One region of the Parvimonas pharyngis genome, then DNA from elsewhere that is predicted to be linked to it. Evidence: a T-box and tRNA genes for the amino acid it is inferred to sense, from the RefSeq annotation. Region 1 holds a T-box; the other regions hold tRNA genes.

Evidence for each region. A T-box is a leader RNA that pairs with one kind of tRNA and senses whether it is charged. The one in region 1 lies ahead of leuS (leucine--tRNA ligase), so its partner is inferred to be a tRNA-Leu.
Region 2: it encodes a tRNA-Leu, which carries the amino acid that the T-box ahead of leuS (leucine--tRNA ligase) is inferred to sense. The anticodon was not compared.
Region 3: it encodes a tRNA-Leu, which carries the amino acid that the T-box ahead of leuS (leucine--tRNA ligase) is inferred to sense. The anticodon was not compared.

The regions. Positions count from the first base shown of each region.
Region 1 is NZ_JBKICJ010000001.1:438,916-449,142, forward strand. Features, by position in the region: gene ACLGL0_RS02035 (hypothetical protein) at 1-54, opposite strand, end outside; gene ACLGL0_RS02040 (class IV adenylate cyclase) at 56-601, opposite strand; gene ACLGL0_RS02045 (metallophosphoesterase) at 603-1,292, opposite strand; gene ACLGL0_RS02050 (patatin family protein) at 1,301-2,125, opposite strand; gene leuS (leucine--tRNA ligase) at 2,236-4,647, opposite strand; T-box leader at 4,684-4,871, opposite strand; gene ACLGL0_RS02060 (MATE family efflux transporter) at 4,922-6,274, opposite strand; gene ACLGL0_RS02065 (Hsp33 family molecular chaperone HslO) at 6,284-7,168, opposite strand; gene ACLGL0_RS02070 (GrpB family protein) at 7,236-7,802, opposite strand; gene ACLGL0_RS02075 (cold-shock protein) at 7,929-8,129, opposite strand; gene ACLGL0_RS02080 (thymidine kinase) at 8,221-8,832, opposite strand; gene ACLGL0_RS02085 (peptidylprolyl isomerase) at 8,835-9,434, opposite strand; gene ACLGL0_RS02090 (GNAT family N-acetyltransferase) at 9,412-9,957, opposite strand; gene ACLGL0_RS02095 (RluA family pseudouridine synthase) at 9,939-10,227, opposite strand, start outside.
Region 2 is NZ_JBKICJ010000002.1:56,920-67,146, reverse strand. Features, by position in the region: gene ACLGL0_RS02615 (hypothetical protein) at 1-334, shown strand, start outside; gene ACLGL0_RS02610 (PadR family transcriptional regulator) at 895-1,215, shown strand; gene ACLGL0_RS02605 (DUF1700 domain-containing protein) at 1,208-1,822, shown strand; gene ACLGL0_RS02600 (DUF4097 family beta strand repeat-containing protein) at 1,815-2,747, shown strand; gene ACLGL0_RS02595 (DUF1292 domain-containing protein) at 2,891-3,193, shown strand; gene ACLGL0_RS02590 (Cof-type HAD-IIB family hydrolase) at 3,250-4,098, shown strand; gene ACLGL0_RS02585 (peroxiredoxin) at 4,100-4,540, shown strand; gene mnmL (tRNA modification radical SAM protein MnmL/YtqA) at 4,540-5,487, shown strand; gene sdaAB (L-serine ammonia-lyase, iron-sulfur-dependent subunit beta) at 5,487-6,149, shown strand; gene sdaAA (L-serine ammonia-lyase, iron-sulfur-dependent, subunit alpha) at 6,158-7,039, shown strand; tRNA gene ACLGL0_RS02565 (tRNA-Leu) at 7,066-7,151, shown strand; gene rsxC (electron transport complex subunit RsxC) at 7,499-8,824, shown strand; gene ACLGL0_RS02555 (RnfABCDGE type electron transport complex subunit D) at 8,835-10,227, shown strand, end outside.
Region 3 is NZ_JBKICJ010000001.1:46,533-56,759, reverse strand. Features, by position in the region: gene ygiD (4,5-DOPA-extradiol-dioxygenase) at 1-655, opposite strand, end outside; gene ACLGL0_RS00255 (hypothetical protein) at 756-1,478, opposite strand; gene upp (uracil phosphoribosyltransferase) at 1,597-2,226, opposite strand; tRNA gene ACLGL0_RS00245 (tRNA-Leu) at 2,424-2,510, shown strand; gene ACLGL0_RS00240 (hypothetical protein) at 2,576-2,971, shown strand; gene ACLGL0_RS00235 (phospho-sugar mutase) at 3,044-4,738, opposite strand; gene ACLGL0_RS00230 (exodeoxyribonuclease III) at 4,896-5,648, shown strand; gene ACLGL0_RS00225 (bifunctional metallophosphatase/5'-nucleotidase) at 5,691-7,193, opposite strand; gene phnE (phosphonate ABC transporter, permease protein PhnE) at 7,193-8,008, opposite strand; gene phnE (phosphonate ABC transporter, permease protein PhnE) at 8,014-8,835, opposite strand; gene phnC (phosphonate ABC transporter ATP-binding protein) at 8,837-9,592, opposite strand; gene ACLGL0_RS00205 (phosphate/phosphite/phosphonate ABC transporter substrate-binding protein) at 9,672-10,227, opposite strand, start outside.

The DNA.
Region 1 (10,227 bases):
TACTGCAATAACTGACAATCTTTTTGCAACTAAAATTCCTAATAACTCTTTCATACTAACCCCTACTCTCTAATTCTTCTTTAAGCTCAGGTAATGATTTCAAACAAATCTTGTCTTCGCTTATATTCAGTAATTTTAAAACTTCACACAAATCTTCGTAATTCGATACCTCAATTTCTATATATGGATAAGGATATACTTCTTTATCCCAAATATCAATATCTATATGAGCATTTTTTAATTTATATGATGTCCTAAATTTTTTCTCTATATCAAGTTTATCATATCCTATAAGAGACATTATTTTTAACATTTCTCCACTATTTTCTAATGAAACATTATATTCATTAAACTCTTTCAAAAATTCATTTTTCTTATGTTCCTTATAAGTTAATTCTGAGTTAATTTCTTTTCCATTATCATCTAAAAATTTTCTAATTCTTAAAAAACTTCCCTTTGGAATGTATTCAAATTTTGAAGAAGATAATCTAATATTTTCTTGATTTTCACATCCAATAAATTCTGCTCCCAAATCTTTCAATTTATTTTTTATATCTTCAACATCTATATTTAAAATTTTTACTTCTAATTCTTTTTCCATTTTATCTCCTAATAAGTCTTGGGATAAATTGCAAGTAATCCGCAGAAATACAGTGAAATTCAATTCCTTCAACAACTTCATCAACTACATTATTTAAAGAATATGCATGAAGATGGCCATATACTGCAACTTTTATATTATGTTCCTTTAAAAATAATCCAAAATCATTTAAAGTTCTATCTTTTTCAACTGGTGGATAATGAAAAAGGCAAATAATATCTTTTTCTTTGTTTTTAACAGAATCCAAACTAAGTTTTAATCTTGAAAGTTCTCTGTTATAAATCTTTCTATCAGTATCCTCAGAAAATTCAGAAGACTTTGGAGAAAGCCAACCTCTCGTTCCAATAAAAACATAGTCTTCAGTTTCAAAACTATTATTTTGTAAAAAAAACATATTTTTTAAATTGAGTTCTTTTATTTTAGTTAAACTACTCCACCATAAATCGTGATTGCCCTTCAAAAAAATTTTCTTTCCTGGAAGACTTTCAATTCTCTTTAAATCATTATATGCTTCTTCAATTCTTAAAGCCCAAGATATATCTCCTGGAACAACAATATAATCATTTTCTTTTACAATATCTTTCCAAGCCTCAAACATTCTCTGTTCATAATTTTCCCATGCCGAGCCGAAAACTTCCATAGACTTATCTCCAGTATAATCTAAATGTAAATCAGATAAACCGTAAATCATTCTAACTCCTAAACAAAATTTTTAACCTTATCTATACTTTGACTTGCAAGTAAATATCCTTCCTTATATAAATCAATAACATCTTGAAAATTAGTTGTAAAAGATTTAAATTTTAAAGGATTTACAGGTGCAAATACCAACGCTTTATTATCTTTTTCTAACTTATCAACCAAATCCATTGTTTCATTATATATATATTTTTCATTTTCCATTACCTTAATAAACATAGGATAATCTTTATAAGCAAGTCTTACTCTATCACTAACTTCTGATTTTACTCTTCTATATCCTCTATTTTTTGCTAGTAAGATTATAAATTTTTCATAGCCTTTTTCTATCGCTCTTTCAAGAGGATTTGTATTATACATTCCACCATCAAAATATGGAATACCATCAATTATAACATATTTTGCCATATCTGGTAGAGAAGATGAAGCTATTATTTTATTAACCATATCTGAGGTGTTTTTTGCATCTTTTGATGAAAAGAATTTATAACTACCATCAATCAAAGAAGTTACCCCGGCTTCGAATTCACCTTCTAAATTTTTATCAAATTCTGGAAAATCAAAAATTCTATTAACCATTGATACTAAATCAATAGGTTCTGAAGAATTTTTTAATAATTCCATATTTTTTAAAAATTCATTAAACAATTTATTTACATCGAATTCTATTCCACTAAGGAATTCAAATCCTGTAATTGCCCCTGCAGATACACCAACAACATAAGGAAATTTAATTTTATTTTCTTTAAAGCAATCTAGGACTCCTTTTAAAAAAGCTCCTCTCATCGCTCCACCTTCAATTACTAATGCAACTTTATTATCCATAAATTACCTCACATTTACTAAGTTATATTTATTATTTTACCATAAAATAAAAAAATATACAAAAAAGCAAGTCAATATGACCTGCTTTTTTTATTTTTTAATTTAAAATTCTATTTAACAACTATATTACAAATTTTTCCTGGAACAAAGATTTCTTTTACGATAGTTTTTCCTTCTACAAACTTTTTAACACTTTCATTGTTATATAGTTCTTCTTTAAAATCTTCAAATTTAGCATCTTTTGGAATCATCAAAGTAGCTCTAACTTTACCATTAATTTGAATTGGCATTTCAACTTCGTCATCTATTGTTTTTGCTTCATCATATTTTGGCCAAGTTTGTTCAAAGATATATCCTCCAAAATTCATTTCTTGCCATATTTCTTCTGTTATATGTGGAGAAACAGGATTTAATAAAATTAAGAATACTCTTAAATCTTCTCTAGAAATTTCTTTCGCTGAATAAAATTCATTAATCAAAGTCATAAGAGCAGCTATAGCAGTATTAAATTTTAAAGATTCGAAATCTTCTGAAACTTTTTTAATTGTCTTATGGATTGATTTTTCTAAAGATTTGGACATTTCTTCGGATGAATTTGTTATTTCTTGTAATTTCCAAACTCTGTCTAAGAATTTTCTACAACCATTAATTCCACCATCAGACCAAGACGCACTTCTTTCAAAATCTCCTAAGAACATTTCATAACATCTCAACGCATCTGCCCCATATTTATCAATCATTTCATCAGGATTTACAACATTCCCTCTTGATTTAGACATTTTTTCTCCATTTTCTCCAAGAATCATTCCATGTGATGTTCTCTTTAAATATGGTTCTTTAGTATTTACTACACCTATATCATAAAGGAATTTATGCCAAAATCTTGAATACAACAAGTGCAAAGTAGTATGTTCCATACCACCATTATACCAGTCAACTTGATTGAAATATTTTAAAGCATCCTTTCCAACAAGATTTTCTTTATTATGTGGATCCATATATCTTAAATAATACCATGATGACCCTGCCCATTGTGGCATTGTATCAGTTTCTCTCTTTGCCTTTCCTCCACATTTAGGACAAGTACAATTTACGAATTCATCAATTTTTGAAAGTGGAGACTCTCCCGTTTCAGTAGGTTCAAATGATTCAAGCTCAGGAAGTCTTAATGGCAATTCTTCTTCTGGAATTGCAACCCAACCACATTTTTCACAATTTACTAGAGGTATAGGTTCTCCCCAATATCTTTGTCTAGAAAAAACCCAATCACGAAGTTTAAAGTTAGTCTTTTTATTTCCAATACCAAGTTTTGATAGATATTCAAAAATCTTTTCTTTTGCTTCTTTAACTGAAAGTCCGTTTAGAAAACCTGAATTTACCATAATACCACTATCTGTATCAGTATATGCTTTTTCTTGAACATTTTCTCCACCACTAACAACTTCAACTATTTCTAAACCAAATTTCTTAGCAAAATCAAAATCTCTAGTATCATGTGCAGGTACTGCCATAATTGCTCCACTACCATAAGTCATTAGAACATAATCAGAAATAAACACAGGTATTTCTTTTTTTGTACAAGGATTAATTGCTGTTATTCCGTCAATCTTAACTCCTGTCTTATCTTTATTCATTTCAGTTCTTTCAAATTCTGATTTCTTTTGAACTTCTAAAATGTAGTTTTCTATTTCTTCCTTATTTTTTATTCTGTCTTCATATTTTTTAAGTAATGGATGCTCACATGATATAACCATATAAGTAGCACCAAAAATTGTATCTGGTCTTGTAGTATATACTAAAATAGAATCATCAACATCTTTTATTTGGAATTTAATTTCCATACCATAACTTCTACCAATCCAATTGATTTGTTGTGTCTTAACTCTATCAATAAAATCAACTTCCTCAAGATCATCAATAAGTCTATCAGCATATTCAGTTATTTTAAGCATCCATTGGTTTTTAACTTTATGAATAACTTCACTACCACATCTTTCACAACATCCACCAACAACTTCCTCATTTGATAAACCAACTTTACAAGAAGGACAGAAGTTTATTGGCATTTCCATTTTGTATGCTAGCCCTTTTTCAAACATCTTCATAAAAATCCATTGAGTCCATTTGTAATACTCTGGATCTGTTGTGTTTATTTCTCTATCCCAATCAAAAGAAAATCCAATACTCTTTAATTGTTTTTTGAAATTTGCAATATTATTTTTTGTTACAACTTCAGGATGAATTTTATTTTTCATCGCATAATTTTCAGTAGGCAAGCCAAAAGCGTCCCAACCCATTGTAAACAATACATTTTGTCCTTCAAGTCTTCTTTTTCTACTTACAACATCCATTGCAGTATATGGTCTTGGATGTCCTACATGAAGTCCTTGACCAGAAGGATATGGAAATTCAATTAAAGGATAAAATTTCTCTTTATCATTAATTTCACATTTAAAAGGCTTCTTTTCATCCCAAATATCTTGCCATTTTTTTTCGATATTTTTTGGATCATAATTTTTCATAACATTCCTCCATTCCATAAAAAAACTTCCGCCTCACAAAGAGACGAAAGTTGAAATTTCCGTGGTACCACTCTAATTAGTATTAAACTCACTCTATGATTATAACGTAATCAACGGCATTTGCATTTTATGAACAAGTTCAATACTTCAAAATATTATTTTCCACCAAACAATAACTCTCTAAAAATTTGAATATATTTACTACTTTCAATCAAAAATTTTCTAAATCTATAGTATAAATATTCTATCATATCTTTTATTTTTTTTCAATACATCAAAGTTTAAAATCAAAGTTTTCCCTTATAAATTTTTTAAAGAAAACATAATTTAGAAATCCCTTTACAAATGTACAAAAAGATATTACAACCCATATATATGTTATATCTAATTTTAAATATAAAACCAAATAAGCTAGCGGAATTCTTAGAGCATTCGAAAAAGTACTTATTATAGTAGGTGTTTTCGTGTTTTTTAATCCATTAAACATACCAGAAATTCCTATTTCAAGAGCTAAGAATATTTCTGAAAATGCTAAAATTTTTAAATAGCTAACTCCCATTCTGATTGTTTCTAAATCGTCTTTAATAAATAATCTAATTATAAAATCTGAAGAAACAAATAAAAAGACTGAACAAAAAACTCCAATCCATAAAATTATTTTAAGTCCTTTTTTATAACCAGATTGAATATTTTCATAATTTTTTGCCCCATAATTTTGAGCAATTAAGGCACATAAGGCAATAGAAAAACCTTCAACTGTCATCCAATTTATTGCTTCAATTTGTACAGCTACATTTTCTGCTGCAACAGCATTTTCTCCCCAGTTTGCTATTATTCTAAGTAATATAGTAGAAATGAAAGCAAATATACAAGATTTAAAAGCCGTTGGAACACCGAGTCTTAAAACCTCTTTAAATATTGCTTTACTAAAATTCTTAACCAAATTAAAGCCATGTAATATTTTCCCATCCAAAAATGAAAATACTATAAAAATTCCTGTAACTATCATTTGAGATAAAGTAGTTGCAATTGCAGCTCCACTTACACCGTATTTTGGTAATCCAAAATATCCATAAATTAATATTGGATCTAATACTATATTTATAATAAGCCCTGCTGAGTTCGCTATAAATGGCACTTTACTATTTCCTGAACCATTAAACACTCCAGAAAATAATGGATTTAAAAATGTAAAAGGCAGTCCCAATATTACAATATTTAAATAACTACTCGCTAGAGAATTTACTGTTTCACTTTTTATGTTAAAAAATTTAATTATATCAACTCCGAAAATATATAATAATATCCCAAAAGTTATTGACATAAATAGATTAATTGCAACTGATGTATCAATATATTTTCTAAATTGTTTATCATCTCTTGAACCTATACTATATGCTACACCTATTTCAATACCTGTTTTTGAAACTAGGACTAATGAATTAGCAAACCACATAATAAACGAAACTATTCCAACACCAGCAATAGCTTCTGTTCCAAGCTTTCCAACCCAAAATGTATCCATCAGACTATAAGACATCTGAATAAAAGAAGTTGTCATTATAGGAAGTGAAAGCAGTATTAAATTTCTATAAATTCTGTTATCTAATAAATTAATTTTTTTCATTGTTAATTCCTACAGTTTATTTAATAAATTTTTAATATGTTCAACACTTCTCTTGTACTTCTTATCACAGAAATTACAAGAAATCTCAATTTCTTTACCTTCTTCTATTATATCATTAAGCTCTTTCTTGCCTAACCCTAATAACATATTATCAATCTTTTCATTACTACAATTACATTTATAGTGAATTATTTTTTCTTCAATAACTCTAATATTAAAAATTTTCAAAATAGAACAAATATATTCATAAAAACTCATATCATCAGTCTTTGAAGATAAATAATTTTCTAGTTCAACTTTAAACATATCTGAATATATTTTAAATTGAGATAAATCTTTTTCTGTATAGTTAGGTAAAAGTTCCATCATAAAACCAAATGAAAAATACTTATCTTCAACTTTTTTTACCTGTAAATCAATTGATGTTACAGTTTGGTTTGAAGCACTGAAATAATTACTAAAATTTTCACTAATATTAGAAGAAATTATACTTGTTTGTCCAATATATGGTGCTTTAAGGCCTAAATCTTTAATTAAAACAAGTATTCCATTATCTCCTATAAAATCTTTTGAAGATTTTCCCTTTTCGTATATTTTATCGTATTTACTTATATTTTTGTTTTCTAAATATCCTGTTATAAAAGAATTATTATATAATTTTGAAATTATAAGACCACATTCTCCATTTGTCTTTAATTTTAAATCAATAGAATCAGTATCATTTTTTAAGTCGGAATAAAGTAACGCATTCATCGTTAAAACTTTTCCCATTTCAATATTTGCACTAACAGAACTCTTTTGTAATTTTTCAAAGTCTTCAACTATATCATCAGTAAAAGCAAAGAAAAATCTAATTGAATTATGTTCGTCAATACATCTCAATATTTTAGCCATAAAATCTCCTTAATATCAATTTCATATAAAATTATATACTAAAAAATTAAAGAAATCAATTGATAAATTAATATATTATCCCGTATTTTTTCTTTGCAATTTCAGTATATTTTTTTATAAATTCTTCTTTTGATTCTGTATAAGCATCTCGATTATGTTCAAATTTTTTCCAGAGAGATAGTTTTAATTTTTCATACTCTTTTGCTATTTCAAAATTTTCTAATAAATAGTCCCTAAAATACAATTCATCATTATCTCCATCTAATCTTATATGCAAATGAAATACTCTTTTAGCAAATCCTTTTTCAGTATATCCTTTATTCATAGAAATTCTCTTTTCATCTTCACTCATACAAAGCCAATTATTTTTTAATAATATATCTTTTACAAATTTTAAATCTTCATTATTCTTAACCTCTAAAAGAATATCCACAATATTTTTTGCCCATATTGTAGGAATATATGTACTTCCTATATGCGAAATTCTGTAAATTTTTTCATTTGGAATTAAAAATAAAATATTTGCTTTTTCATCGTTATACCAAGTTTTCCATTCATCATTATGTTCAACTAGAAATATTGGAAAAATTTTCCACAATTCTTCTAAACTCATATCATATAATTTTTTACTCATAAAATGTCCTTTTAATTAAATTTAAAAAATCTCCTATAAAGGAGATTTTACTTCTTGATTAATATTAATATTAATATCATAACATACAATGTATGCTGAAATTGAATTTTTATTTAAAAAACAATCTTATAACTTAACAACACCAGAAGCTTGAGGACCTTTAGCGCCTTCTACTATTTCAAATTCGACAGCTTGTCCTTCTTCTAAAGTTCTAAATTCACCAGTTTCTTCTAATGCTGAAAAATGTACGAATACATCTTCTCCATTTTCAGTTGAAATAAATCCAAATCCTTTAGCCGCATTGAACCATTTTACAGTTCCTTTCATATCCTTTAAATCCTCCATTACTATAGGAAATTGTAGCAAAAAATTACTACCTTCATACTATAACACAATTAAACGAATAAATCAAGTATTTTTATTCATCTTCTAACATACTTAACTGATTTTCCATTTGTTTTCTGATTTTTTCTTTTTCATAATAACATTTTCTGCACAGAGGTTCATAGCTTTCAGCAGCTCCTAGTTTTATTCTCTCATCGTCATGAGTTTTTCTATAACTAACCCATGCATCAACCCCACAATTAGCGCATACAGCATGATGTTTATATAGATAATCCGCTCTTGGCATTAATTCCTTTACTAATTCAAAAGGATCTGCTTTAAAGTCCATATCTAATCCAGCAAGTACAACTGTAAACTCATTTTCTAAGAATAAATTTAAAGTTTCAACAATTTTGCTTATATCGCCTTTAATAAATTGTACTTCATCTATTCCAATTATACTTGCTGTACTAGTTTTCATATATTCAATTATATCGTCAATATTTTCAACTGGAATTGCTCTCATTTTATTATTATCATGAGTAACTATCTCTTTTTCTGCATATCTATTATCAAATTTAGGTTTGAAAACAACTGTTTCATACTTTGCAATTTCAAATCTATTTAAGTCCTTCCACAAACTTGAAGTCTTTCCCGAGAACATACTTCCAGTATGTAAAATTAATTTACCTTTATATTGATGCATGACTAGCCCTCAAATACTTTTTCTTCAATTGATAAAATTACCATATCTTCTATTGGTTTATCATCTTTTGAACAATAAGTATTTGCTATTTCATCAACTACTTCCATTCCTTTAAACACTTGTCCAAAAACTGAATGTTTAAAATCTAACCAGAAAGCTCCTCCAAGTTTTTCGTAAGTATCAACAACTTCATCAGGATATATTTTTTTATCTGAATTTCTTAAGTGATTAATATGTTCATCAGAAACTTTACTATTTTGTACAATAAAAAATTGACTACCATTTGTATTAGGACCAGAATTTGCCATTGATAATGCACCTCTATAATGTCTAAAATCACCATCAAATTCATCTTCAAATTCTTTTCCCCAGATACTTTCTCCTCCCATACCTGTTCCTTCTGGATCTCCACCTTGAATCATAAAATCTTTTATTACTCTGTGGAAAGTAACTCCATTATAATATCCTTTTTTAGCTAAAGTTATAAAATTTTCACAAGTTTTTGGAGCAATTTCATTAAATAATCTTAAATAAATATCTCCTACATTTGTTTTCATTATATAAACTTTTTCTCCAACTTTAGGCATTTCTAATTGTTTCATATTCTTTTTCTCCTTTTAAATAATTTTTTCTTAAAATTGCTCTATACACTAAGGTTATATATCTTCCTTTTAAAAATTCTACATCTTCAAAGATACCCTCTATTTCAAGTCCACATTTTTCCATTACTTTTCCTGAGGCTAAATTTTCTCTAATATGTGTTGCACTTACTCTATTAACTTTTAGAGTTTTAAATGCATAATCTAACATGAATTCAAGAGTTTCAGTCATATAACCTTTGTTCCAATATTTTTTATTTAAAACATATCCAATTAATAGTGAATTGTTTTTTAAATCAGCTCTATATTCAAAACAACCAATACATTTATTTGAAATCTTTTCAATGATTGCAAAGCATAGTTTGTTTGTCATATAGTATTCTTTAATAACTTTTTCAGTTTCTAAAATATTTTTATGTTTATCCCATGTTACAAATTTACAAGTTTCTTCATCGTTGGCAAATTCAAAAACATCATCAATATCTTCTAAATTAAAATTTCTAAAAATCAGTCTTTCGCTTTGCATAATAGCTCCTCACTAAATTCCAATCCTGTTTTGAATAGAATACTAAAGAAATATTCATCTGGTAAAACTCTAAACTGTAATTTTTCATTAGTTATTGGATGTAAAAACTCAAGATAATAAGAGTGTAACATCTGTCCTTTAGCTTTTATCTTTTCATTTTTATTTCCATATGTGTCATCACCTACAATAGGATGATTTATACTGCTAAAATGAACTCTAATTTGATGAGTTCTACCTGTATGAAGAGTTACATCAACTAAAGAATACTTT
Region 2 (10,227 bases), on a different contig from region 1:
AACTATGTCTAAGTTAGAATCTTTAAAAACTGTTGCAAATCTAAGAGACTTTGCACATGTTTTAATATTTTTATCATTAATTTTATTAGCAGTTATCTACTACAAAACTACAATTCTTGATAAGAGAAATGATTTCTTAAATACTAAAAAGAATTTATATTTCATTTGTGGACTTCTAGTAACAGAAATCGGAAATTTCGTCTTAAAAGGTGCGTTTTCTAAGGCTTCAACTTTTATGTTATATTTAACAGTTTTAGTTTACCTTGGAGCAGTTGCAGTTTTTGGATATACAGCTTACACTCTTTATTTAGAATTATTTAAAAACAAAAAGTAATTTTATAAAAAGTTAATATTAAAAAATTAAGTTTATCAATTTATGTTGATAAACTTTTTTATTACAAAGAAATAAGGTTCTTGGGTATCCACTTAATGTAAGTCATCGTTGAGGTTAGTAGTTATTTTTTGATTAAAAACCACCTAATAATTTATGTTATAATACAAAATTATCACACAATTGCACTATTTTTATGCTACTGACGTGTTTTTTATAGGAGCAAATTTATCACTTAACATCACTATTATGATTGACTAAATGATAATAAAAAAAGTAAATACCCTTATGTAAAATTGTGGATAAGTTGAATAACTTGTGGATAAGTGGATATTTTGCCCTTTATTTTGTGGATAACTTTTATAAAAATAGTGAATAACTTTAAGTTTTGTAGATAAAATTGTAAAAAATATTATAATTTTAACATTATCAATTGAAAAAATGCAAATTAAAAAAATTTTAAAAAAATCTATTTACAAAAGAAATGTTTTGTGCTAATATTAATATATAAAAATTTTATATATTAAAAATTTATATATTGGAAATTTATATAGAGGTGAATTATGTATTATCCAATTTCAGCGTTATTGATTGAGTGTTTAATTCTATCAATTTTAGATGTTAAAGATTCCTATGGATATGAAATTAGTCAAAGTGTAAAAAAAATTTCAGATATAAAAGAATCAACTCTTTATCCAATTTTAAAAAAGATGGAACAAAATGAGTTTTTAACAACTTATGATGGAGAATTTAATGGAAGAAAAAGAAAGTATTATAGAATTACATCTAGTGGAAAAACTCAGCTTAGATTTTTAAAATCTGAGTGGATAGAGTATAGAGATGAAGTTGACAAAATAATTATAGGAGGAGTGTTCAATGAATAGAGAAGAATATCTTAAAGAACTATCAAAATATTTGAAGAGATTACCTAAAAAAGACTATGATGATACTATGAATTATTTTGAAGAATATTTTGAAGAAGTTGGAATTGAAGGTGAACAAGATTTAATAAGAGAATTGGGTTCTCCAAGTACTGCTGCAAGTGAAATTCTATCGAAGTTGTTAAATGAAAATAAAGGTAAAAACGAAGGAAAAAACAAGCTTTTTAATTTTGGAGAAAATAAACTACTAAGAACTTTTTTGATTGCCATACTTTGTATATTAGCTGCTCCATTTGGAATACCAGCTACAATTGTTGTGATTAGTATAATTTTATCTTTTTTTATGATTTGTGTTTCTATAATTTTTGTATTATTTGCTCTTTCTTTAGTTGGCATATTTTTTAGTTTTAAGTTCCTTATTGCAGGACTATTTACAATATTTCTTTTATCTATTCCAGGAGGAATGTTTCTTCTTGGGTGCGGATTAATTATATTAGGGCTTAATGGATTGTTATATATAGCTGGCAAATATGTTGTTAGTTTTTTAATTAATTTATGTAAAGAAACTGTTTCATATATTTCAAGAAGAAGAGGTAAAAAGTATGAATAATAAAGTATTAAAAACTTCTATAATAATGTTAATTTTAGGTTTTGTTTTATTTTTATTAGGAATTCAAAATGGGGGTTTAGAGTATTTAAAAGATACCGATATAGATAGTTATAGATTAGGTAACAGTACTAAAGTTAATAAATACACTATGGAATTAGATAAAATTACTTCTACAGAAGTAAAATTTACAAAATCAAATTTTAAAATTAAAAAGTCTGAAAATGGAAAAAACTATATTGAATATTTTTCTGAAAATAAAGAAGACTTCAAAATAACAAATAATGAAGGAAAGCTATTAATAGAAGATTTAGAAGAAGATAGTAAATTTTCTTTTAGCATAATTATTAATTTAAATTTCTATAAAAATCTTCTATTCAATGATGAGATAAGTAATAAATCTTTTGTTTTATATCTTTCTGAACCTGAATTAGAAAACTTTGATTTTAATAGTTTTAGTAGTAAAGTGACAATCTCAGATGTTAATATTAAAAATATAAAAATTAGTCAAAATGCTGGTAACTGTGAATTAAAGAATATAAATTCAGAGAATATTGAATTAACAAATTTAGCAGGTAATATTGATTTGAATAAAGTTAATAATTCAAATCATTTTAGATCAGTGAATAAAGCGGGCAATCTATATGTGGAAGATTCTAAATTTAATTCATGTAAAGTAGATAAAAAAGCTGGAAATGTTTCGTTTTCTAATGTTGAAATAAATGAATTACTAGAAGTTGAAAATAACGCCGGAAATGTAAATTGTTCATTGCTTTATGATGAAAATGTAAATTATGATGTGGATTTAGATTCAGATGTAGGAAATATATATATAGATAAAGATTTCAATAAAAATAGAGAAGAATCTAAGACAGTAAAGATTAGATTGAAATCAAAAGCAGGAAATATAAAATTAGAAAAAAATTAATTAAAAAATTTTTTATAAAAAAGCTATGTTTTTTTATAAAAATGTGGTATTATTAATATAGATATGTATTTCATAATTTGTGATAAATATCTTTTATGAGTTTAAAAATCTAAGATTTTTAAAATTTTAAGGAGGGCATAAAAATGGAAGAAAACAAAGGCTGTGGATGTGGCTGCGGATGTGGTTGCGAAGAAGAATTAGAAGCTGAATTATTAGTTTTTGAAAACGAAGACGGAAAAGAAGAAACTTTTGAAGTTATCGGAGTTTTTGAAGTGGAAGAAAAAGAATATATAGCACTTCAAAGTCAAGAAGATGGAAGTATCTTACTTTGCAAATATATAGAAAAAGAAGACGGAGAATATGAAGTAGAAGAAATCGAAGATGATGAAGAATTCAGTAAGGTTTCTGATGCATTTGATGCTTTAGTTGAAGAAGACGAAGAATAATAAGAAGTCTATAAAGTGCCGTTATCGGCACTTTATTTTTTTGAAAGAGGGGATTTATGTTTAAGGCGGTTTGTTTAGATTTAGATGGAACTCTATTGGATGATGATAAAAAAATATCTGATAGATGTTTTTTATTGTTAGACAATTTGATTGAAAATGGTATAGAAGTTATAATCGCTACTGGAAGACATTTTTATATGGTATCAGATTTTTTGAAACCTTTAAAAAGAGATATAATGGTATGTGCAAATAATGGAGCTATGAGCAGATTTAAGGAATCTAATAAATTAGTAAATGTTGAATATGTAAGTAATTGTAAGTTTTTAGAAATTTATAATAAAGCATTAGAATGTGGAATGAATCCATATATTTATGTAGACTCTTTTGTTGATGGTTATCATTTAGCTATAAAAGATGGACAACCAAAGAAGAGTCATTTCGAAGAAAATATTGTTGATAAAAAAATTGCTGTTGATAGTGTAAGATATTTTAGTCAAATTGATGTAGAATCTTTAGAAACTGTTTTATGTATTGCTTTTTTAGATAAAGAAGAAAGAATTGATGAGTTTTTTGAATATTTCAAAGATGAAGAAGATTTAGTTAAAAATATGTATTTTGTTCCAAACGGGAAAAAAGTTTTGGAATTTCAATCTAAAAAAGCAGATAAATGGATCGCTATAACTAACTATCTTAAGAGCAAGAATATTAGTCTTTCAGAAGTTGTATCTTTTGGTGACGAATTTAATGATAAGTCAATGGTTAAAAACTCAGGTATGGGTTTTGCTATGAAAAATGGTATTGAAGAGTTAAAATCTTTAACAAATAATATAACCGAATTTACAAATAATGAAGATGGGGTATATTTTGAATTGAAGAAAATATTTAAAGATATTGTAGGAGAATAATATGGCTTGTGATTTAAAATTTAATGGAATAAATGGTGAATTTTCTTTAGATAAGTATAAAGGAAAGAAAATAGTATTATATTTTTATCCAAAGGACAATACTTCAGGATGTACTTTGGAAGCAATTCAATTTAGCGAACTTAAAGATGAGTTTGAAAAGTTGAATGCAGTTGTTATTGGGGTTAGCAAGGACTCTCTTGCAAGCCACAAGAAATTTATAGAAAAACACAATTTAACTGTGGAATTAGTTTCAGACGAAGATTTATCAATTCAAGAACATTTTGATGTTTGGAAAATGAAAAAATTATATGGTAAAGAATATATGGGAACTGTTAGATCCACTTTTATTTTGGATGATAAAGGAAATATTCTAAAAGAATTTAGAAATGTAAAAGCGAAAGATCATGCTTTAAAAGTTTTAGAAGCGTTGAAGGAATTATAATGTTAGAGGAAGATTTTTACAGAACGTATTCAAAATATCTAAGAGATATTTATGGAGAAAAAGTTTATAAGTTACCTGTTAAATTAAATTTGAGCTGTCCTAATAGAGATGGAAATATCGCTACAGGAGGTTGTATTTTCTGTGGAGAAGAAGGTGGTTCTTTTGAAAATTGCCATATTTCTATGTCTGTTAAAGATCAAGTTTTGAGAAATAAAGAATATATTTCTAAAAAATATAATGCGAAAAAATTTATTGTGTATTTTCAAAATTTCACAAATACTTATCTTGGAATGGACGATTTTAAAAAGATGATAGAAGATAGTATTGTTGATGATGATATAATTGGTATTTCTTTATCAACAAGGCCGGATTGTATTTTAGAAGAACAATTATTATTTTTGAAAGAATTTCAAAATGGCAGAAATTTAGAAATTGACTTTGAACTTGGATTACAAACTGTAAATTATAGAACTTTAATTAAACTTAACAGAGGACATACATTGGCTGAATTTATAAATGCAGTCAATTTAATTCATAAATTTGGATTTAGAGTTTGTACACATATTATTGTTGGATTGCCTTGGGATGATGAGATAGATATGGTTGAATCTGCAAAGATTTTATCTGCTTTAAATGTTGAAGAGGTTAAATTACATTCGCTATATATTGTTAAAAATACAGTTTTAGGAGAAATGTACTCAAAAGGAGAAATTGAGTTGATAACGAAGGAAAAGTTCATTGATTTAGTTATAGCTTTTTTGAGAAATCTAGATAAAAATATAGTGTTACAAAGATTGCTTGGTCGTGTACCAGAAGAAAATAGTCTTTTCTGTAATTGGAATACGAGTTGGTGGAAAATTAGAGATGAAATTTTAGTAAAAATGGAAAAAAATAATTATAAACAAGGTGATTTGTTTAATAATTTTGAAGGAGTAGTGAAAAAATAATGAAAAACTATGGACTTTTTGATGTTATAGGACCAATAATGATTGGACCATCAAGTTCTCACACTGCAGGAGCTTGTAGACTTGGACGTATTGCTAAAATAATCTATGCAAGAGATATAAAGAAAGTAATTTTTCATTTACATGGTAGTTTTAAAAACACATACCAAGGTCATGGCACTGACAGAGCTTTAGTAGGTGGAATTTTAGGGTATGATACTGATGATGAAAGAATTAGAGATGCTTTAAATATTGCAAAAGGTAGAGGAATTGATTTTTCTTTTGTTCCAATGGATTTGTTATATGCTCATCCTAATACTGTTAAAACTGAATTCATTGACCAAAATGGAGAAAGTTTCTATGTAATTGGTTCATCAATTGGTGGTGGAGCAATCGAAATTACGAATATAAATGGTGTTGAAGTTAAATTTGGAGGATTGTATAATACTATAATCCTCAAATATAATGATAGATATGGAATGATTGCACAAGTAAGTACAATTTTAGCTGAAAACAAGATAAATATCGGTAGTTTAATTATGAATAGAGAAGACGGAGTTGCTTCAGCTATCATGGAAATTGATGGTGGAATTGATGAAATGGCTATTTATAGAATAAGTAAATTACCAGATATGTTAGAATGTATGATTTTAAAACCATTATAGGAGGTTATATGATTTCTTCAGGAGCACAATTATTAAGATTATGTAAAGAGAAAAACAAAAAAATTAGTGAAATTGCATTAGAATATCAATTAGAAGAAATGGATATAACAGAAGAACAACTTATGGATATGCTTAGAGAAACTTATGAAGTTATGAAAGCATCTGCATCTGATGTTATTACTAATGATAAAATCAATCCATTTAAAATAACTGGTGGAAATGCTAAGAAAATATTAAGACATGCACAAAGTGGAAAAAGCATTTTAGGAGAGTCTATGGTAACTGCAATTGCTAGAGGTTTTTCAACATCAGAAGTAAATGCAGGTATGGGAAAGATTGTAGCTGCACCTACTGCAGGGGGAGCTGGAATTTTACCGGGAAGTCTTTCTTGGATACAAGAAGAATTTAATTATACTGATGATCAAATGCTAATGGCGCTTTTAGTTTCTGGAACTGTTGGAAGAATTATTGCAACAAATGCAACTATTTCTGGAGCTGAGGGTGGTTGTCAAGCAGAATGTGGAGCGGCTACTGCAATGAGTGCTGCTGCAATAGTTGAATTACACGGAGGAACACCAGAACAATCTTTAATAGCTGCATCTTTTGCGATGCTTATGGTATTGGGATTGGTGTGCGACCCTGTTGCAGGGCTTGTGGAATTCCCATGTGCATTAAGAAATGGGTCAGGAACAATTAATGCTTTAGTTGCAAGTGATATTGCACTTGCGGGTGTTGAATGTATTGTACCTTTTGATGAAGTAGTTCAAGCAATGTATGAAGTTGGAAATGCACTTCCTGAAACATTAAGAGAAACTGCTTTAGGTGGATGTGCTGCCTGCCCATCTGCTAAAAAAATGGAATGTAAGGTATTCCCAAATAGATTAAGTTAATAAAACGGACGATTAAGTCCGTATATGTAGAAATGGTGGAACTGGTAGACACGCTATCTTGAGGGGGTAGTAAGCACAGCTTGTGAGGGTTCGAGTCCCTTTTTCTGCACCAACTCCGTTAGATAAACTAACGGAGTTTTTTTATTGGGAATGTTTTAAATATAAAATGTTTAAGTATTATTATAAGGTAATTAATAAAGATTGAGTAATTAAACTCAATCTTTTTTTGTAAAAAAGATCAATAAAAATTTTTTATTAAAAACCATAAAAAAGTACTAATATTTGTATATTTTTGTCGCTTTACTGTCCGATTTTAAATTGACATCAAAATAAAAATGGTGTAAAATAATTATGAATACAAGTTTTTAAAAATATTTTTGTATATAAATGATTTTTGTTATTATTAATTTTATTTATTAAAAAATTAAAAACTTGTGATACTAAAAAGAGGTGAGTAAAGTGAGCGTGAACACTTTTAAAGGTGGAAAGCATATCCATGACTTTAAAGAGTTGACTAATTCAAAACCTGTTAATTTTGGTTTTGTACCAAAGGTAGTAACAATACCTCTATCACAACACTCAGGAGCACCAGCTACTTGTTTGGTTAGTAAGAATGATTTAGTAAAAGTTGGACAAAAAATTGGAGAAGCCTCAGCTTTTATTTCTGCTAATGTTCATTCAAGTGTTAGCGGTAAGGTTAAGTCTATTGACGAGATTATGACAGCTACTGGAGTTGTGTGTCAAGGAGTAACTATCGAAAATGATGGTTTAGACGAATTAGGATATGAAGAAAAAAATTTAACAATTGACGAAGTAAGCGCGACAGACATAATAGACGCCATTAAAGAAGCCGGAATTGTCGGCCTTGGTGGTGCAGGATTTCCTACTCATGTTAAGTTAACAGCTAGAGAAGGACAAGTTACAGACTACATAATAATAAACTGCGCTGAATGTGAGCCATATTTAACAAGCGATCAACTTATGATGGAATTATATCCAGATAAAGTTGTTATGGGACTTTTACTTGCAATGAAGGCAATGGGTGCTAAAAAAGGTATTCTAGGTATTGAAGATAATAAGCCTCTTGCTATTGATAAGTTAAAAGAAGCCGCTAAGCCTTATCCTGAGGTAACTGTAAGTGTCGTAAAGACAAAATATCCTCAAGGAGATCAAAAGAGACTTATCCAAGCTACAACAGGAATAGTTGTTCCTTCTGGAGCATCAACTTCTGCGGTTGGAATTAGAGTGATAAATGCAAATACTGCTATTGCTATTAATGATGCAGTTCTTCATGGTAAGCCATTATATGAAAAATTGGTTACAATGACTGGACATGCACTTAAAGAACCGCAAAATGTTATGGTTAGAGTAGGATCTAAAGTTTCTGATGTTGTAGAATATATTGGGGGATATGCTAGTGAACCTGGAAAGATTATTTCAGGAGGACCTATGATGGGTGAAACACAATATACTCCAAATGTAGCTACAGCTAAAGCTATGGGTGGATTGCTTTTCATGACTCAAGAAGAGAGCGCCCCTAAAGCTGTAAGTCCTTGTATTAGATGCGGTAGATGCGTTGATATTTGTCCTGTGTACTTACAGCCTTTATATTTACAGCTATATACTTTGAAAAACAAAGTTGAAGAAGCGGAAAAACTACATTTAATGGATTGTATTGAATGTGGTTCTTGCTCATATATTTGTCCGTCAAACAGACCTTTAGTTGAAACTATCAGACTTGGAAAAGCTGAAGTTAGAAAACAAGGTAAAGGAACTAGAGCATAAGGAGGGTACTATGGACGAAAAAGATTTAAAAGTTGAAGTCCCTTCTGAAAATGGAACGGACCTTGAGACAAATGAAGTGGTATCTGAAAATGTTGAAGAAGTAAAGGAAGTAACTGAGGTTGATACAGAAACTGTTGAAACTGCTTCTGAAACTAAAGAAACAAAGTCAGAAAGACCAGTAAGAGAAAGAAGAGAAAGAGCTCCTAGAGAGCCGAGAGAAAGATCTGAAAGACCTGTAAGGGAGAGAAGATCAAGAGTTGCATCAGAGGAAGAAACAACAACTTCTGATACAACTGAAACTAAAGAATCAGGTGAAGAAGCAAGTGCTGAAAGACCTGATAGAGAAAGACGTGAAAGAACTCCTAGAGAACCTAGAGAAAGAGCTGAACGTCCTGCTAGAGAAAGAAGAGAAAGATCAACAGAAGCTAGTGCAGATTCTGAAGAGAAGCCTGCAAGTGAAAGAAGAGAAAGACCTGCTAGAGGTAGAGGTAGTGAAGAACCTCAAATGAAATTATTTGTTGGCTCATCTCCTCACATACGAAGTGAAGCAACTGTAAGTACAGTTATGAGAGATGTTGTTATAGCTTTAATACCGACTTTATTAGCTGGAATTTACTTCTTTGGATTAAGAGCTTTATTGGTAACATTGGTATCAGTAGCTTTTGCTGTTGGTTCAGAATATGTTTACGAAAAATTAACTCATAGACCAATTACTATAAATGATTTTTCTGCAGTAATTACTGGTATGCTTTTAGCATTCAACGTTCCTGCTACAATTCCTTATTGGATGATAGCACTTGGAAGTATGTTTGCTATAATCATAGTTAAACAATTATACGGTGGACTTGGAATGAACTTTATGAACCCTGCACTTGCTGCAAGAGCTGCGTTATTAGCATCATTTCCAACTGCAATGTCAAATTATGCACCACCTAACTCAGGAATTTCAAATTTAATAAATTCATCAACTTACTCTTCATTGGATGCTGCAACTTTTGCAACTCCTTTATCAAAGGGAACTCAAGTTAATTTCCTTGAAGCATTCATTGGTGTAAGAGGAGGTTGTATTGGTGAAGTTTCAACTATATGCTTATTAATTGGAGCTGCATATTTATTATACAGAGGAGTTATTCAACTTAGAATTCCACTTGTATTTATATCTACAACTGCTGTTGTATTAGCTCTAACAGGAACAGCTATAGCTGATTTACCGGTTCAAGTTTTAATGGGTGGACTTATATTAGGGGCATTCTTCATGGCTACTGATTATGTATCAGCTCCCGTTAATAGAAAAGCTCAAATATTTTTCGCTATGGGTTGTGGTATAATAACTGCACTTATTAGAAACTTTGGTAATTTACCTGAAGGTGTAAGTTATTCAATTCTATTTATGAATATATTTA
Region 3 (10,227 bases), 390 kb from region 1:
GATAGAAATGCTCAGGAGTCGGGACAGAATGTCTATAATCAAAAATGTTATTATTAAAATTTACTATTGCTTCAATATTTTTATTAATAATATTTTCTTTAATAAAATTATCAAATTTATTAGCCCAGTTAAATCCATCTTGTTTATTATAATCTATTAACTGTAAATTATGGACTATATTTCCACTTGCCACAACTACTATATCATCATTCAATAACTTTTTTAATTCTTTTCCAAACTCATATTGTTCTCTTGGACTTTTATTTTTATCAACACTTAATATTACAACAGGTATATCTGCAGAAGGATAAGTTTTACATAATATACTCCAAATCCCATGATCAATCCCCCATGAATTATCCTCTTTAACATCAAGTTCAGATATTATTCTTTTTGCAAAATCAACATCATTTTTTGGTTCGTATTTAATTTCATATAGTTCTCTTGGGAAACCATACATATCATAAATTTGTTCATTACTTTCTGCAGTTCTTACAAATTGTCCATCAGTATACCAATGAGCAGAAATCGCAAGAATCATCTTTGGTTTTTTTATTTTTCGACTTAAAAATTTCCAACTTTCACTAAATTCATTGTTTTCTATTGCATTCATTGGTGATCCATGTCCAATAAATACTACATTTTTATTATTCATATTTATCACCTGACTAATTTATACCCATTTTATTTTTTTGATATACAAAATCACTGTTGGATAAAAAAATGTTACTCATAAATGAGTAACATTTTAATAATTATTTTTCTAAGTTAACTGAATTCCAATCTGAATAAGAAGTTGTACATTCAATTTTAACTAAGCCTTTCTGTCCAGAATAATCAGCTGTCCAATGAATTCTTTTTAAATAATATGAGTCCTTTATAAAAACAGCTTCAAAAGAAAATTTAACTTCATTTGGAGTAACTTTATCAAGTTTTAACTTATATTCTGTCTCTAATAACTTATATATATCAGATGAATTAGCACCATCTTTAAATTTTATGAGGTATTCATCGTCTTTTTCTTCCAGTTCAAAATCATTTTGATTAAAAGCATATATTCCTTTTAATAATTTAAAATAATCAGGATTTATACTATAAGTAACATTAGTTTTTTCAGAAGTATCTTCTATACCATCAATCATTTTAGTTAAAATAAGAGTTCTATTTTGATCTCCTACCATTTTAGCTATATAATTATTATCAGATTCATTCGAAGGACCATTGTAATTAATTTCAGCTATCCCTTTAGAGACATTTTTACTGATAGGGTCTACAAATATCTGAGCTTTCATTAACTGAGTTTTTAACTTTCCTGTACTTTCATTGCTAATTCCATTTACTAAATAATATGAATTTACAGTGTTATTAACATTTTTAGCATTTTCTAATACTTCACTAATATCTTTTTTTGAACATGCTGTAAAAGTAAAGATTCCAAATAGTAAAGCTACTAATAAAATTCTTTTATTTTTAAACATTTTTATCACCTCTAATTTTTTTCTTTGATAATTATATCACAAATAATTAAATTTATAAAGTATATTAATAATCTAATAAAAAAAGTTGGAGAAAAGTCCAACTTTTTAAATCAATTAATTATTTAGTTCCAAATAATCTATCTCCTGCATCTCCTAGTCCTGGAATAATATAGCTATGTTCATTTAATCTTTCATCAAGAGCCGCTACAAAAATATCTACATCTGGATGATTTTTTTGAACTGCATTAACACCCTCAGGTGCAGCAATGATACAAACTAATTTGATATTTTTACATCCTTTTTGTTTTAAAAGTTTAATCGCATCAGATGCTGAACCACCCGTTGCAAGCATTGGGTCAAGAACTAAAAAATCTCTTTCTTCAGCATCAACAGGTAATTTACAGTAATATTCAACTGGTTGTAATGTTTCAGGATCACGATATAATCCGATATGTCCAACTTTAGCAGCAGGAAGAATATTTAACATTCCCTCAACCATTCCAAGTCCAGCTCTTAAGATAGGAACAACTCCTAACTTTTTACCAGATAATCTTTTAACCTTTGTCTTTTGTAATGGTGTTTCAATTTCTACTTCATCAGTTTTTAAATCTCTCGTAACTTCGTAAGCCATAAGCATTGAAATTTCATTTATCAAAGCTCTAAAATCTTTTCCACCCGTATTTTTGTCTCTTAAATATCCTAGCTTATGTGAAATAACTGGATGGTCGAATACTGTTAAATTTGACATATTATTTCCTCCTATAATTATGCAAAAATTTTTACCCTATTAAATTATAATTTTTACTATTATACAAAATTTTTATTAAATAGTAAAGTCTATTAACTATTTAGTTAAAATATTTGTAATATTTTTATACAAAAATTTGAAATATAATTATTGAAATCTTTCTACTTTTATGTTATACTATTCGAGTAATTAAATACGCCGGCGTGTCGGAACTGGCAGACGAGACAGACTCAAAATCTGTTATCCGCAAGGGTGTGTGGGTTCGAGTCCCACTGCCGGCACCATATTAAAAACTAACTTTTGTTAGTTTTTTTATTACAAAAAAACTTCTAGAAAGGATAAATTTATAATGTTAAAAGAAAAAAATATAGAAGAATATATTACGAATAAAGGTTGGAAATTTTCTAATAATAAATCCATAGTTGGAGTTATTATGCCTAGTAAAATAAGTTTATTTTTTGGAACTGGAGGTATATTTACTACAAAATATATTGCTTTACATTTTGGAGAAGACGGTATAGCTGTTATGCCTTTGAATAATTTAACGGGAAAAATCGAATCTAAATCTAGCTTTTTAATAACTAATAATAGAATAAAAAGTATAAATTTTAAAAAGAAATTACTTTCATATCAATTAATTATTGGTGGAGAAAATTTTGAATTAAAATGTAGAGTAAATAAAATTACTATTGCAGCCTCTTGGCATAAGAAAGGATTAGCAAATATCTTAGAACAGTATAATTAATTTTAGAATTTACCAAATACTATATTTAGATTTTAATAATAAAAAAAGGTATGAATTATCATACCTTTTTCTTTATTTAACATTATTCATTTTTTCTCTACACACTTTTTCTATTAAATCTAATTTATCTATACTTTCTTTTTCAGTTTTACCTATTGTATAAATATATAATTTAATTTTAGGTTCTGTTCCTGATGGTCTTAAAGCATACCAAGATCCATCGTTTAAATAATATTTAAGACAATTTTGTTTTGGAAAATCTAAATATCCTTCTTTAAAATCTATTATTTTTTCTAAAGAAATTTTTCCTATTTCTTTAATAGGATTATTCCTAAAGTCTTCCATCATTCTTCCAATTCTTTGTTGTCCTTCTATTCCCTCAAGTTCTAGAGAAACTTGTCTTTCATTATAATATCCGAATTCTTCGTAAATATCATTTAAAACATCTAATAAACTCTTTCCTTGTTTTTTGTAATATGCAGCCATTTCTACAACCATCATAGAAGCTCCAACAGCGTCTTTATCTCTTACAAATGTTCCATAGCAGAAACCTATGCTTTCTTCATATCCAAAAACATAATTTTTTTCTTTTGTAACATCATATTCATTTGTCTTTCCACAGATATTTTTAAAACCTGTTAATGTTTCAACTGTTTCAATTCCATATTTTTTTGCAATAGTCTTAGATAAATCTCCTGTTACAATTGACTTGACTAACACTGGATTTTCAGGTAAATTATTAAGAGCATGTCTTTGTGAGAAAATATAATATGATAATAGTGCTCCTATTCTATTACCATTTAAAAATACATACTCCCCATTTTTATCTTTTACTTCTAGAGCAACTCTATCACAATCTGGATCAGTTGCAATTAAAATATCAGCGTCAACTTCTTTACCTAATTTTTCAGAATATAGAAAAGCTTTAGGTACTTCTGGGTTTGGATATCCTACAGTTGTAAATTCAGGATCTGGAAGTTCTTGTTCTTTAACAACAAATATATTTTTAAATCCTCTTCTCTTTAACACTTCTCTTACAGGTAGATTCCCAACACCATTTAATGGAGTGTATACAACCTTTATATCTTTGTCTATATTATTATCATTTATAGTTAAATTTAAAACTTCATTTTTATAATCTTCATCTACTGAATCATCAATATATTTTGCAATTCCACTTTTTAACGCTTCCTCAAATGGAATTTGTTTAACTTCTTCAAATTTTTCAATTTTTTGCATATGATCAGAAATTTGATTTGCTATATCATCAAGAATTTGAGAGCCTTCCTTCCAATATGCTTTATATCCATTATATGCTTGAGGATTATGACTTGCAGTAACCATTACTCCCGCAATACAATTTAATTTTCTTATAGCATAAGAACACATTGGAGTAGGTCTTATTCCTTTATAAATATATGATTTAATTCCATTTCCAGCCATTATAGAGCATGTAAGTTCAGCAAATTCTTTAGAACCATATCTAACATCATAACTTAATGCTACTCCCCTTTCAATAGCTTCTTTACCATGATCAATTATTGTATTTGCTAGAGCCTGAGCCGCTTTTGAAACCATATATTTATTCATTCTATTTGTTCCAGCACCTAGCTTTCCACGAAGTCCAGCAGTTCCAAATTCTAAAACTTTATAAAATCTATCTTTAATTTCTTCTTCATCATCTTTTATAGAAACTAAATCTTTTTTTGTATTTTCATCAAAAAAGTCATTATTTAACCATTCTTCATAAACTTTTCTATAATCTATCATAAAGTCCTCCTAAATATATATTACATTATATTTTACATCAAAAGGTATTTTTTTTCAACTGAAGAATATTATTCAAACTAAAAATATTTGTTTGTACTTTAAAAATTATGGTATAATTAAGTAGTATGATTAAATAAAATTATGAGGTGATAAAATGAGATTTGTTTCTTGGAATGTAAATGGACTTAGGGCTTGTCTTAAAAAAGGATTTTTAGACTATTTTAATGATATTGATGTAGATTTTTTTTGTTTGCAAGAAATTAAAATGAGTGAAGGACAACTTGACCTTGAACTTGAGGGATATGAAACTTACTATAATTATGCTCAAAGAAAGGGATATAGTGGAACTGCAATTTTTACTAAACATAAACCTTTGAGTGTAAAATATGGTATGGGAATTGAAGAACATGATAACGAAGGAAGACTTATAACTTTAGAATATGACGATTTCTTTCTAGTAACTTGCTATACTCCAAATTCAAAACAAGACCTTTTAAGACTTGATTATAGAATGGTTTGGGAAGATGCATTTAGAAATTACTTACTTGAATTAAATAAAACAAAATCAGTAATAGTTTGTGGTGACTTAAATGTTGCTCATAAAGAAATTGACCTAAAAAATCCTAAGACAAATAGAAAAAATGCTGGATTTACTGATCAAGAAAGAGAAAAAATGTCAATTCTTTTAGATAGTGGATTTACTGATACTTTTAGATTCTTCTATCCTGATAAAGAAAATGAATATAGTTGGTGGAGTTATTTCGGAAAATCAAGAGAAAAAAATACAGGTTGGAGAATTGATTATTTCTTAACTTCAAAAGATATGGATGATAGACTTGTTGATGCTCAAATTCATCAAAGCATTTTAGGTAGTGATCACTGTCCTGTATATCTAGAAATTAAATAATTGTAATAAAAAAGACTATTACTTCTTGTAATAGTCTTTTTTCTATTCAACGATTTTTAATTTTATATTATTTTTATCCTCAATTTCAACATAATTATTTTCTTTTACATAATCAATTAAAACTTCACCTATATCTCTTGTATCTTCTTTAAGAGTCTTTAATTGAGGAAAAAGTGAAAAATTACCTCCCCCAGTTGCCCTATAATTATTTAATACAAGTTTATATTTCTTTTCTAAATTTATATCTTCCCCTTCAACTTTTACATCGGATATAAAATTTTTTCCACTCTTTGAAATATTCATTGTATATTCTATCCCATCAAGCAAATCATAATTATACATCTCTCTTTTTGGATATAAGAATTTTGGATTTATATCAATCTCATCATCTTTAACAATCCAATATGTTGAAAGTTGTGTAAGATAATCTAAAATATTTTGTCCACTCATCTCTTTTAAAACGAGAGTATTTGGAAAAGGATAATTTAAAATAATATCTCTATATCTTAACTTTTTACCAAAACCAGGCATTACTTCAAAAAGACAACAAGCAGAAATATCAGCATCCATTGTTTCCTTTTGAATTTTATTTATAAAACTTGTAATTGAATGCTTTTCTAATTGTGCAGTTTTAGTATTTGAAATATACATTTCTTTATTACAACTACCAATTTCTATATCTAACCATTTTTCAGTTTCGTTTAAAGCTTTTTTAAACTTTTCTTCCATATCTAAATCAATTTCAAAATTTGAAATATCTTTTAGATTAACTGAGATATTCTCATCAAATACAATCTCCATACAAGTTGAGCATCCATCACCACATTGTATTACAAGTGTATCTTTTATTTTTCCTTTTAAAGTTCTATGTTGATGTCCAGTTACCAAAACATCTATTCCAGAAATTTTATCACAAATTTCGTATCCGACATTTTCACCTGTTAAGTTTTCAGTTGGTTCTCCACTTTCCAAGTCTCTCTCAAAACCACCATGATAGAATACAATAACATAATCAACTTTATTCCTAACAGTTTGAACTGAATTTTTAACTGTCTCAAAAACATTTAAAATTTCAAGATTTTGAAGATTATTAGGATTTTCCCAATGGTCAATATAATCAGTTACAACCCCAATTAGTGCAATTTTTTTATTGTCAATTTCAACAATATTTGTATTACCTAGTTTTTCATTTTTATACTTTACATTATTTGTAATACATTTTGCATTGTTTTCTTTAACATATTTATATAAAAATTCACTTCCATAGTTAAAATCATGATTTCCAATATTTATAAAATCACAATCAAGATGATTAAGTGCTTTTGCAACTAGATTCTCTTTTAAATTTGCATTAGCATAGGTAACCAACGGTGTTCCTTGGTTTATATCTCCATTATCAACATAGATTACTTTTCCTTTTAGTCTTTCTTCTTTTAAAAAAGTTGAAAATCTAGAAAGTCCTTTATTTGCAACAGATGAATTTACAAAATTATATGCTAATATATTTCCATGAACATCAGTTGTTGATAAAATTTTAAAAGCCATTAATATCCCCTCGCCAATTTTCTTCTTACATTATTTGAAAATACTTCTATTATTAGAACTAAAACTATGATTCCAACTAAAATTGATCCAACTTCATTCCAACGATAATTGTTCATTGCAAAAATTAATGGTGCACCAATACCACCAGCCCCTACAAGTCCAAGAACTGAAGCATCTCTTAAATTCATATCAAATCTATAAATAACAATTGAAATTAGCTTTGAATATATTTGTGGTAAAATACCATATCTAATTTGTTCGATTTTTGTACATCCAATCGCTGAAAGAGATTCTATAATACCAAAATCTAAATCTTCAATAACATCTATATATAACTTAGTTACCATTCCTATTGAAACAACTGACATTGTAAATACCCCTGCCAAAGCACCAGGGCCTGTAACTCCTATAAACATAAGTCCATAGATAAAAGCAGGTACAGTTCTAACACACATTGTAAAGAACCTTCCTATTACAGCTACATATTTCGAAACAATTTTCTTTGCAGAAATAAATGCAAAAGGAATTGATATAATTGCCCCAATTATTGTTCCTAAAAATGCAATACACATAGTTTCAAATAATAAGTAAATAACACCTTTATTGTCAAGTCTAAAAAGAAATTCTAAATCCGGATGTAATATTCCACCTATAATATTTTTAGCAATAGTCATTGAGTCTTTAACATCTTCACCTTTTTTTATTGACATCGCTGACCATACTAATAGTCCTAAAACAATCACCACAACTGAAATAATATATGTGTATGATTTTGGCTCTTTATTTAATTTTTCTTCTACTCTTGTATTATTCATTTCCATTACTCCAACCTTTCTCTAAAATGTTCACTTACAATTTCTATTACAAACACAGTTAAAAGTAATAAAAATACAATAGTACCAACTTTGGAGTATTCTCTCCATCCTAATTTTTCATTTAATATCATACCAATACCACCAGCACCAACATAACCTAGTATTGCAGCATATCTTACATTTCCTTCAAAGTTAAATAATGAAGTTGATATATATGATGGCAATACAACTGGTAATATTGCATATCTAAAAGCATAGAATTTAGTAAAACCCATTGACTCCATACATTCAAATGCTCCCATATCAACAGTTTCAATTTGTTCATATAATAATTTTCCAACATAAGATAATGAGAAAATGAATATTGCAACAGTTCCTGCAAAAGTTCCAAGTCCCCATATATAAGTTGCAATTAAAGCACAAACAAGAGATGGTAATGTTCTTAAAATACTTAAAAATAATTTAAAAAATCCATTTACAAATTTATTTTTCGTTATATTGTTAGAAGCTAAAATTGCAATTGGTAAAGAAACCAACGCCCCTAAAAATGAACCCATCAATGACATTTTAATAGTATCAAAAAGAGGAGTCAAAACCTCTTTAGTATAACTAAAATCTGGTGGAATCATTCCTTTTAAAATATTAAAAAAGTTTCCAAAATTGCTAAAAACTTCAAAATTAAAATCTGTTACTCTTATTGATATATACATCAATACAATTACGATTATTGTTATTAAAGGAGTTTTTGATCTCGGTCTAAAAACTACTTTGCCATTATCTAAAGTTATTTTTTCTTTTGGAAATATAGTATCAAATATATTCTTCATATTATTCTCCAATTACAAATAAATCTTTTTGGTAAATTTTATCTAAAATTTCCTTTGTAATATCACTTGATTTTCCATCATAAACAATTCTACCTTTATTTATTCCAACTACTCTTTCACAATATTTTAAAGCTAAATCAACATCATGAATATTAATTAAAATCGTAATTTTATTTTCTTTATTAATTTTTCTAAAGTCTTCCATAACTTGATTTGATGTAACAGGATCAAGTGCTGCAACAGGTTCATCAGCTAATATAATTTGAGGACTTTGTCCTAATGCTCTAGCTAATGCAACTCTTTGTTGTTGTCCACCAGAAAGTTGGTCAACTCTTACATATGCTTTTTCTAACATATCTACTTTATCTAGAGCTTCTAAAGATTTTATCTTACATTCCTTTGGAAAGATTCCAAAGAATTTTCTAAAACCTGTTAAATCGGGAACAAATGCTGTTAATACATTTTTAATAACTGTAGCTCTTGTAACCAAGTTAAAAGATTGAAAAATCATACCTATTTTTCTTCTAAATTTTCTAATTTCAGAACCATTTAATTTTTTAACATCAACATCATTTACAATCAACTCTCCAGATGTAATTTCATGCATCTTATTGACACATCTTATTAATGTTGATTTTCCTGAACCTGAAAGTCCTATTATAGCAACGAATTCACCTTGTTCAATTTTTAAATCAACATCAATTAATCCTTTTGTTCCATTTGGATATACTTTACTAACATTTTTAAATTCTATCATTTTCTTCTCCATATAATATGTTTAAAAAAAGGAGAGATTTCTCTCTCCCTTTTTCTCACACAATTTAATTATTTCAACACTATTTCAATTTTTTTACTATTTCTTGAGCTTTAGCTTCATTATCATAATCAGAATCTTTTGCTGGTTGATAACCTTCATGACTATAAACTGCTATAACTTTCTTTCCTTCTGGAGTTTTAGCAATTTCAATCAATGCTTTTTCTAAAGCTTTTTTGAATTCAGGTGTTATATTTTTAGATTTCTTAGAAACACTAACAGTATCATTATAAATAGGAGTTGTAACGCCTATTAAATTTGTTTCTTCCCAAATTGATGCTGTTCTTCCATAATTTTCATTCCATTTCTTTTCTTGGTCAAGTCTAGCATCAGCATATGTGCAAAGTATATCTACTTGTCCTGAAGCAAGTCTTGCAAAAGCAGAACCGTATGAATCACTTAAAATTGCATTATTACCTAAATCTTTTATTGTTTTTCCAAAATTTTCATTTAACCATAAAGTTGGATAAATATATCCAGCAGGTGAAGTTGGATTCATTACACTCCATTTTAAGTCTTTAACATCATCCCATGTTAATTTTTCTCCTGCATTTACTTTTTTAGCAATTGCTTGACCT